DNA from 3 places in the Faecalibacterium sp. BIOML-A1 genome. Region 2 is predicted to be linked to each of the others. Evidence: riboswitches for the same ligand, from Rfam matches in the RefSeq annotation. Region 2 holds a riboswitch; each other region holds the start of a gene.
What was found. Region 2 has a riboswitch for thiamine pyrophosphate ahead of GKG36_RS09235 (energy-coupled thiamine transporter ThiT). Riboswitches for the same ligand answer to the same signal wherever they lie in the genome.
Positions count from the first base shown of each region.

Region 1 (3,201 bases), on a different contig from region 2:
ATGTCGTCTGCTGCAAAGATGGCGCTCACAAGGGCCACGCCATCCACACCGGTGCCCTTGAGCTGCAGGATGTTCTCCTTGTGGATGCCGCCAATGGCCACCACCGGGATGTCCACGGCATCACAGATGGCCTTCAGGGTCTCGTGGGGCAGAACATCCACATCGGTCTTGGTGTGGGTGGCAAAGGCCGCGCCCACGCCAAGGCAGTCTGCGCCATGCTTGACGGCTTCCCGTGCTTCCTCCACACTGTGGACGGAAACGCCGATCATCATTCCCTCGCCCACACGGGCGCGCACCTGCGCTGCGGCCATATCCTCCTGCCCCACATGCACACCTTCGGCATGGCAGCGGATGGCAATGTCCACATTGTCGTTCACAAAGAACGGCACGCCGTAGCGCTGGCACAGAGCATGGATCTCCACAGCCTCTTTCAGAAAGGCTTCGTCGTCCAGCTCTTTTTCACGCAGCTGCACACAGGTGACACCGCCCTTCAGGGCGCTCTCCACCTGTTCATAGAGGGTCTGCTTTCCCACCCATGCGCGGTCGGTGACGGCATACAGAAGCATGTTCTGCTTATCGCACTTCATAGTTTGCTCCTTCTTCCAGCTGATCCGGGGTCATATTGTAAATGGCATCGATGATATAATTGCGGTAGGTGGAGTTGCCGTCCAGCGGGGTCAGGCGCTTGTGGGCGGTCTCGCCCGCAAGGCCCATGGCGCACACTGCAGCTGCAGCGGCTTCCAGCGGATGGCCGGGGTTGGCGGTAACGAACGCCGCCGTCAGGGCCGAAAGCTGGCAGCCCGTACCGGTGATGCTGCTCATCATGGCATTGCCGTTGCGGATGCAGTAGGCTTTTTCGGCATCGGCCACGATGTCGATGGCACCGGTAATGGCAATAACGGCACCCGTCTGGGCTGCAAAGGCCTTGGCAAAGGCCACGGCACTGTCCAGATTGGCCTCAGTAACTTTATCGGCCACATCGGCATCCACGCCCTTGGTGGTTCCCGCGCCGGAGGCCAGCGTTTTGATCTCCGAGATGTTGCCGCGGATCACGGTGAACTTTACGTCCCGGAGCAGGCGGAAAGCCGTGTCGGTGCGCAGGCGGGATGCACCCGCACCCACCGGGTCCAGCACCACAGGATGTCCCAGCTGGTTTGCCTTTTTGCCCGCCAGCAGCATGCTGGTGATGGTGCGGCTGTTCAGGGTGCCGATGTTGATGTTCAGACCGCCGCAGATGGTGGTGATGTCCTCCACCTCGGCGGCATCGTCGGCCATGATGGGCGAAGCACCGCAGGCCAGCACCATGTTGGCGCAGTCGTTCACGGTGACGTAGTTGGTAATGTTATGGATGAGCGGGCAGGTGCGGCGGACATTTTCAAACTCTGTTTTGAACATTCGGGTGCCCCTCCGTCAGGAAAGACTGTTCTGCATGGAGCGCAGTGCGCCGGAGCGCTGCAGGCTGTACACCAGCACGCCCGCAATGATGGAACCCACTGCAGTGGAGATGAGGAACGGCACGATGTAGGCATAGAACGCGATGTCGCCGGCGCTCTTGCCCATGAGGAAGATGGCCACCGGGTAAGCGCACAGGCCGCCCAGAATGCTGGTGCCGAACACCTCGCCCACCATGGTGGCAAGGATGTTTTTGGTCTTATGGTACACAAGGCCGCACAGCAGTGCGCCGAACATGCTGCCGGGGAAGGCCATCAGGCTGCCCAGACCCAGCAGATTGCGCAGCAGCGAGGCCACAAAGGCCACGCCCACGCCCCACCACGGGCCAAGCAGCACCGCGCAGGTCACATTGACCATATGCTGGATGGGTGCACATTTGCTGCCGAACATGGGGAAGCTGAATACGCTGCCCACCACGCACAGAGCGCACAGCATGCCGGCCAACGCCAGCTTTTTCACAGAGAGTTTTTTCATAAGGCAAGGCTCCTTTCCAAACCTGCGGAAGCAGCAAAAACCATACAGCGCCTCCGCAAACAGCCCGCACCCGGTGCCAGACCCGGCGCAGGAACTATAAGAAGCGGTCGAGACTTTCTGGTCTCCTCTCACGCCGGAACACGGCTTCCCATCGCTGACGGTCACAAAGCTCAGGGCGCTCCCCCTCAGCCCGCTGCGGCACTTCCGCAGAAAAGTACAAGGCATCCTCCTTAATGGTAATAGGTACACAACAAAAAAAACAGGAGACACCTTCCGCGGTGCCTCCTGCAAAAAATCATCCATTCTGACTTCCTACGGCGGCATTATCCGCATCAGGTAAAAGGGTCGAAGTTTGGGTACTTCCTCTCAGCCTGCTTTACAAGCTCCCCTGTATTTGATTGTGACTGTATTCTACACCCTTTGCGCACAAATTGCAAGAGGGGGCAAAGGCGCGCACAGCGGTGCAAAACGTTTTTCACGCAGTTTTTGGGGCGTTTCACGCAGGTTTTATTGAAAAAGAAGGTGAAATATGGTATTTTCAAGATGGACACATACCCCCCCCCGTAAGCAAAAAGGAGGAATTCCATATGAAGCAGACGACCCTGACCCAAAGGCTGCTCTCAGCCCTCGTGGCGCTGTGCATGGTGCTGAGCGTGTGCGCACCCGCCTTTGCGGATGTGACCGACCCTGATATGGCCAAGGCCGCACAGTGGTGCACCGAGCAGGGCACCATGGGTGCCAAGGGCGACCGCTTTGAGCCCGAAGGCTGGACCCCGAAGTTCAAGGTGATCGAAGTGTGGAACAAGACGTTCCCCGCAGCCTGATGCCGGCAGTGTGGATGCCGTGCTCGGTTCGGACCTTTTCCGTGAAAATGGGGCTGTTGCAAAATAGCTCTCTGAAAAAATCATGAACAAAACCCGGAACCTTTTCTCGGCCAAAACGGCTCAAAAAGGGTTCCGGGTTTTTGATGTTATGCTGTTTCCGCCTTATCCGTTCCACCCTCTGGCAGAGGGGTCCAGCATTTCGGTGGCAGAGTAAATGAGGGCGTTGCAGATGGCTGCAGCCACATTGCTGCCGCCCTTGCGGCCCATGGCGGCGATGGCAGGCACGCCGTATCGCTCGCAGGCGGCAAACAGTACTTCCTTGCTTTCCACCACATTCACAAACCCCACCGGCACGCCAATGACCAGTGCAGGCCGCAGACCGGCTTCCATTTCCTCCGCAATGGTCAAAAGGGCCGTGGGCGCATTGCCAATGGCCAGAATGGCCCCCGGG
Region 1 is NZ_WKZJ01000002.1:53,713-56,913, reverse strand. Features, by position in the region: gene thiE (thiamine phosphate synthase) at 1-587, opposite strand, end outside; gene thiM (hydroxyethylthiazole kinase) at 574-1,395, opposite strand; gene thiW (energy coupling factor transporter S component ThiW) at 1,411-1,926, opposite strand; TPP riboswitch at 2,219-2,326, opposite strand; gene GKG36_RS02510 (hypothetical protein) at 2,514-2,750, shown strand; gene GKG36_RS02505 (precorrin-8X methylmutase) at 2,913-3,201, opposite strand, start outside.
Region 1: linked by a shared signal. The riboswitch ahead of thiW (energy coupling factor transporter S component ThiW) and the one ahead of GKG36_RS09235 (energy-coupled thiamine transporter ThiT) in region 2 are both predicted to bind thiamine pyrophosphate.

Region 2 (3,201 bases):
TGCATCGGCAATGAAATTCTGATGTACTTACGCAAAAGCTCCAACCGCCGTCAGGAAGCCAGCATCGACGAACCGCTGAACGTGGATGGCGACGGCAACGAGCTGCTGCTTTCTGATATTCTGGGCAGTGATGAGAACCAGATCAGCCAGCGGCTGGAACAGGATGCGGAGCGCGCCGTGCTGCGCCGGGCCGTGGACAGCCTGTCCCCGCGGGAACGGCAGATCATGGAGCTGCGCTTTGGTCTGGCGGACGGCATTGAGCGCACCCAGAAGGAGGCCGCCGACGCACTGGGCATCAGCCAAAGCTACATTTCCCGGCTGGAAAAACGGATCATCCATACCTTAAAAGTACAATTGGAAAACGAGTGAGGTGAAAAAACGCGGACTGCCGCCCGCTGGGCTTGACAATCCGCGCTGATTCGCGCATAATAAAGCTACAAAAGGCGCTGGCCCTGCAAACGGCTAGTTCCTTACCGGATTAGTCAAGAAAAGATGACCGCTCGGATTGGGACTCGAGGCGGTCATTTTTTATTTTGCCGCGCTTTCCTGCCAAACGGGAAAGCGCACAGTTTTTTCCACGCATACAATGCCGCTTCGCATCCCATACTCCCGGTGAAGATCAAAACAGACCGGGGGCGTTTGGATGTACAACAAAGTGGAGCTGTGCGGCATGAACACTGCAAAGCTACCTGTGCTGACCGAAGCCGAAAAGCGGGAACTGCTGGCCCGCGCCCACGCCGGTGATGCGGCAGCCCGGGAACAAATGGTGGAAGGCAACCTGCGGCTGGTGCTCAGCGTGGTGCAGCGGTTCGCCCAGCGCGGCGAAAATCTGGACGACCTGTTTCAGGTGGGGTGCATTGGGCTTATCAAGGCCATCGATCATTTTGACCCCGCCCAGCCGGTGCGCTTTTCCACCTACGGCGTTCCCATGATCATTGGGGAGATCCGGCGTTTTCTGCGGGACAACAATGCCCTGCGGGTGAGCCGCAGCCTGCGGGATACCGCCTACCGGGCCATGCAGAGCCGCGAAGCGCTGGAAAAGCAGCTGGGCCGCGAGCCGACCATGGACGAGATCGCGCAGGCGGCGGGCCTTGCCCGGCGCGAAGTGACGGCGGCGCTGGAATCGGTGGTGGAGCCGATCAGTCTGGAAGAGCCGGTGTACACCGATGGCGGCGATGCGATGTATGTGATCGATCAGGTGCGGGACCCGGACGGCGAGGACAGCTGGATCAGCGGGCTGCAGTTCCGGCAGACCGTGGCCGGGCTGACCCCGCGGGAAAAGCGGATCATGGAGCTGCGCTACCTGCAGGGCAAGACCCAGATGGAGGTGGCGCAGGAGATCGGCATCAGTCAGGCACAGGTCAGCCGGTTGGAAAAAGGCGCACTGAGCCAGTTCCGCACCCGGGACTGAACCTAAAAAAGGCGGCACAGCTTCCGTTTTGTTCGGAAGTGTGCCGTCTTTTATCTGCGGCTGTATTTGCGCCGGGTGGCCGCACCGCCGCGCAGATGCCGCTCTGCCTTATTGCAGGCCAGAACCGCACGCACCTGCCGGAACAGCTCCGGCTGCAGCGTCCGCAGCCGCACCGCAACATCCTTGTGCACGGTGGACTTGCTGCACCCGAACACCGCTGCCGCCGCACGCACTGTGGCCCGGTTGGCCGCGATATATTCGCCCAGCTGTACCGCCCTCTGTTCGGGGTCTCCCTTCATATCCAGACTCCTCCCATTGTGAACTTATGGTACAGCCTATGCACAGGCCGGGGCAGATATGTTCCGCCGGGGCTTGACTTTTGCGCCGGACGCGCTATACTTTTGCATGGACATAAAAACAGGGGTGCCGAAAGGCTGAGATCCGCGTTTTGCGGAGTACCCTTTTACCAGACCGGACAATGCCGGCGTGGGAGTTTGCAGAACTGTCCGTTCTTTCACAAACCCCGTGCGCCTGCTGGAAAGCGGGCGCATTTTGTTTTTGTGTACTATTGTTCTGAGAAGAGGAATCCCTATGACCAAAACCTATTCCAAGACCCGCATTCTGGTGGAGGGTGCGCTGATGATCGCCCTGTCCACCGTTTTGAGCATGATCCAGATCCCGCTCATGCCCCACGGCGGTTCCATCACCCTGTTCAGCATGGTGCCCATTCTGGTAATGAGCTACCGCCACGGCGCAAAGTGGGGCATCATGACCGCTTTCGTCAACAGCCTGATCCAGCTTGTGCAGGGCCTTGGCAACCTGGCATACTGCCAGACCCTCACGGCACAGGTGGGCTGCGTGCTGCTGGACTACCTTCTGGCCTTCACGGTGCTGGGCTTTGCCTGCCTGATCGCAAAGCCTTTCCGCAGCCGCACCGTGGGTGTCGGTGTCAGCGCCTTTGTGGTGTGCCTGCTGCGCTTTTTGTGCAGCTTTCTGTCCGGTTACATCGTCTGGAAGGACTACGACTACGCTTTCAGCTGGATGACCGAGATCGGCTTTCCCGGCATCTCCAACATGAGCGTGGACGGTCTGTGCTGGCTGTACAGTGCCGTGTACAACGCCACCTACATGCTGCCCGAAGCCATTCTGACCACGGTCCTTGTGGTGATCCTGATCCGTGTCGCACCGCAGATCTTCGACCCGCAGAACGCAAGAGCGTAAGTTTTTTCGCAGTCATTTTTCCCGCCGGGAAGGGCATTTCCCCGGCGGGAATTTTTTTTGCAGAAAATCCCAAAAAAGCTGTTGACAATCCGGCAAAGCGCTGGTATAATTACTCCTGTCGTCAGGCACGGCACAAACATCTGGGGGATTAGCTCAGCTGGGAGAGCGCTTGCATGGCATGCAAGAGGTCACCGGTTCGATCCCGGTATTCTCCACCAGAAGGAAAAGCACCGCACGGAAACGTGTGGTGTTTTTTGTTGTTACCGACCAAAGGAGAAACTATGAGCTACGCGATCGTATTCAGCAGTAAAACAGGCAACACAAAATTATTGGCAGACACGCTGCACGCCTGTCTGCCACAGGAAAACTGCTGCTATTTTGGCACCCCGGACCCTGCTGCCATGAAAGCAGACGACCTCTATGTGGGCTTCTGGACAGACAAGGGAAACGCTGACGAAAGCACTTTGGACTTTTTGAAGCAGCTGCACGGCAAAAATATCTTCCTTTTTGGCACCGCCGGCTTTGGCGGCAGTGAGGAGTATTTCAACAAGATCCTGAAAAAGGTGGAG
Region 2 is NZ_WKZJ01000007.1:78,484-81,684, reverse strand. Features, by position in the region: gene GKG36_RS09250 (sigma-70 family RNA polymerase sigma factor) at 1-369, shown strand, start outside; gene sigG (RNA polymerase sporulation sigma factor SigG) at 644-1,411, shown strand; gene GKG36_RS09240 (sporulation transcriptional regulator SpoIIID) at 1,462-1,710, opposite strand; TPP riboswitch at 1,821-1,920, shown strand; gene GKG36_RS09235 (energy-coupled thiamine transporter ThiT) at 2,003-2,632, shown strand; tRNA gene GKG36_RS09230 (tRNA-Ala) at 2,775-2,850, shown strand; gene bilS (flavodoxin family protein BilS) at 2,914-3,201, shown strand, end outside.

Region 3 (3,201 bases), on a different contig from region 2:
TACGCCCGCACCCGCGGCATCAAAGTGCTGGGCATCCGGGACTACGGCGACCGCGGCGTTGTGGAGTACGTCCTGCATGAGCTCACCGGCATCCTGCACGGTTTTAGGATGCCCATGCTGCGGGACGAGCCGGTGGAGATCACCGGGCTGAAGGCAGGCATCATCGGGCTGGGTGTGTCCGGCAAAATGATCGCCGACGCGCTGCAGTTCATGGGTGCCGACATTGCCTATTACAGCCGCACCCGCAAGCCGGATGCCGAAGCTGTGGGCATGGCCTATAAGCCGCTGGCACAGCTGCTGACCGAGAGCGAGGTGGTGTTCACCTGCCTGAACAAGAACGTACTGCTGTTGGGCAAGGACGAATTTGCACAGCTGGGCGCAGGCAAGGTGCTGTTCAACACTTCCATCGGCCCGGGCTTTGACTCTGCTGCTCTGGAACAGTGGCTTGCTCTGCCGGGCACCCACTTTTTCTGTGACACCCGTGCCGCTGCCGGCCCGGTGGGTGAAGACTTCTTTGCCCGTGAGAATGTGCATTGCGCGAATGTTTCTGCCGGACGCACCAAGCAGGCTTTTGTGCTGCTGAGCCAGAAGGTGCTGGCAAATATCCGCACTGCACTGGGAGAATGATATAAAAAGGAAACGCTTCCCGGCCGGGGAAGCGTTTCCTTTTAGGCTTTATTCAAAATCGTTGTGATCTCTTCCAGATTCGCCGCAAATCGGATGCCCTGCTGGCGCTGCGGCGTGGAAAGGCCTTTCTCGATCATTTTGGCAAGCAGTGCTTTCAGGCTGTCGTAGTAGCCGTTCAGATCATACAGGATGCAGGGCGCGTCCAACTGGCCCAGCGAGACCTTGGACATTACCTCTGCGATCTCTTCCAGCGTGCCGGTGCCGCCGGGGAATGCGATGAAGGCATCGCCCAGCTCGATCATCTTCGTCTTGCGCTCGGTCATGTCCTTGGTGACGATCAGCTCGGTCAGGCCATCGTGCTGCAGCTCCTGCTGCACAAAGAACTGCGGTTCCACACCGGTCACTGTGCCGCCTGCGTCCAGCGCGCTCTGGGCAAGCTGACCCATCAGGCCGCTGCGGGAGCCGCCGTACACAAGGCGGTGCCCGTTTGCACCGATCCAGCTGCCCAGTTCCCGGACAGCTGCCGCCAGCACAGGATCATTGCCCGCATTTGCTCCAAGATAGACCGTGATGTTCATGGTATTTCCCCCTTTGTTTTTTTCCATTTTACCACGCAGCGGGCCGATTGAAAAGGGCCATCCCCTTGCAAATGCAGCGGCACTGTGGTATTCTTGAACGCAGAAAAAAGGGAGCCTGCAAAAGCAGGCTGAGAGTGGGCTGTTTGCCCAGACCTGTGACCTGATTTGGACAATGCCAACGTAGGGAGATACTGCTGCTTCAAAGTGCGGAGGTGCCTCCTTGCTGGCATTTCCGCACTTTTTTGCAAAGGAAGTTGTAACCATGAAAACTGCATTGACGATTGCCGGCAGCGATTCCAGCGGCGGTGCTGGCATCCAGGCCGATATCAAAACCATGACTGCAAACGGCGTGTACGCCATGAGCGCCATTACCGCACTGACTGCCCAGAACACCACAGGTGTGACCGGCATTTTTGAAGCCACGCCCGAATTTCTGGCACAGGAGATCGATGCCATTTTTACCGACATCTACCCGGATGCCGTCAAGATCGGCATGGTATCCTCGGCAGAGCTGATCAGTGTGATCGCCGAAAAGCTGCACACCTACGGCGCAAAGCATATCGTGGTGGACCCGGTGATGGTTGCCACCTCCGGCTCCAAGCTGCTGCGGGACGATGCCGTGCAGGCACTGACCGAAAAGCTGCTGCCCATGGCAGAGGTGGTCACCCCCAACATTCCGGAGACTGAGATCCTTTCCGGCATGAAGATCACCGATGCGGCCGGAATGGAGGCCGCTGCAAAGCTGATCAGCGAGAAATACCACTGTGCCGTGCTGTGCAAGGGCGGCCACCAGATCAATGATGCCGACGACCTTCTGTGGCGGGACGGCTGCGGCAAATGGTTCCGCGGTAAGCGCATTGCAAACCCCAATACCCACGGCACCGGCTGCACCCTATCCAGCGCCATTGCGTCCAATCTGGCAAAGGGCTATGATCTGGATGCATCTGTGGAGCGCGCAAAGGCCTACATTTCCGGCTGTCTTTCTGCCATGCTGGATCTGGGCCATGGCTCCGGCCCCATGAACCACATGTTTGCACTGAAGGGAGAGTTTGTGGGTGAGTGAGCAGACCTTTGTGCAGCAGCTGGTACAGGAAAGCCTGCCTGTGTGGGAGAAATGCCTGCACTCAGAATTTCTGACCCACCTTGCGGATGGCACACTGGATGAAGCCTGCTTCAAGGGCTACATCGTGGAGGACAGTCTTTACCTGCGGGAATATGCCAAGGTGTTTGCCTGGGGCATGACCAAGGCAAAGGATATGCAGACCATCCGCACCTACTATTCCCTGCTTTCCTTCGTGAATGAGAGCGAGGATGCAGCCCGCCTGCACTATCTCAAGCACTTTGGACTGACCGATGAAGGCATCCAGAGCCTGCCGCTGCGGCCGGAGAACCGTGCCTATGTGGACTCTATGATCGAAGCCGCCAAAAATGGCGAGGGCGCAGCCGAGTGCATGATGGCCTGCCTGCCCTGTATGCTGAGCTATGGCTGGATCTTCCAGAAACTGCTGGAAGAAAAGCCTTCCGTGCAGGATACCCTTTATGGTACACTGGTGGTGGACTATGCTGACAAGGGCTATGAGGCGGCCTGCCGCGACTGGGCCGTGTTTGCAGAAAAAGTCTGCGAAGGCCTGAGCGACGAGCGCCTTGCCCGCTGCCGCGAGATCTTCCATGCCTGCTCGGAGCACGAGCTGAACTTCTGGGCCATGGCAGCTTCCCCGCGCAGTGACCTGTAATTTTTCCTAAAATATAAAATGCACCCGGCCTGTGGGCAGAACCGCAGCAACCGGGTGCATTTGTTTTGTTCAGGTTTTCGTGGCCGCAACCACAGGCATGAGCCTTAGTGCCGGAAATAAGTGAGCCCTAAAACAAAAACTCCCCCGGCTCTTCTGCCGAGGGAGTGGAAAAGAAAAACGCCCCTAACAGAAGAACTCTCTTCTGTCAAGGACGAATAAAATTTGGCCTTTTATCCGCGGTGCCACCCTGACTTCATGGGCAT
Region 3 is NZ_WKZJ01000004.1:15,660-18,860, reverse strand. Features, by position in the region: gene GKG36_RS05985 (NAD(P)-dependent oxidoreductase) at 1-627, shown strand, start outside; gene GKG36_RS05980 (TIGR00730 family Rossman fold protein) at 669-1,205, opposite strand; TPP riboswitch at 1,303-1,409, shown strand; gene thiD (bifunctional hydroxymethylpyrimidine kinase/phosphomethylpyrimidine kinase) at 1,468-2,268, shown strand; gene GKG36_RS05970 (TENA/THI-4 family protein) at 2,261-2,938, shown strand.
Region 3: linked by a shared signal. The riboswitch ahead of thiD (bifunctional hydroxymethylpyrimidine kinase/phosphomethylpyrimidine kinase) and the one ahead of GKG36_RS09235 (energy-coupled thiamine transporter ThiT) in region 2 are both predicted to bind thiamine pyrophosphate.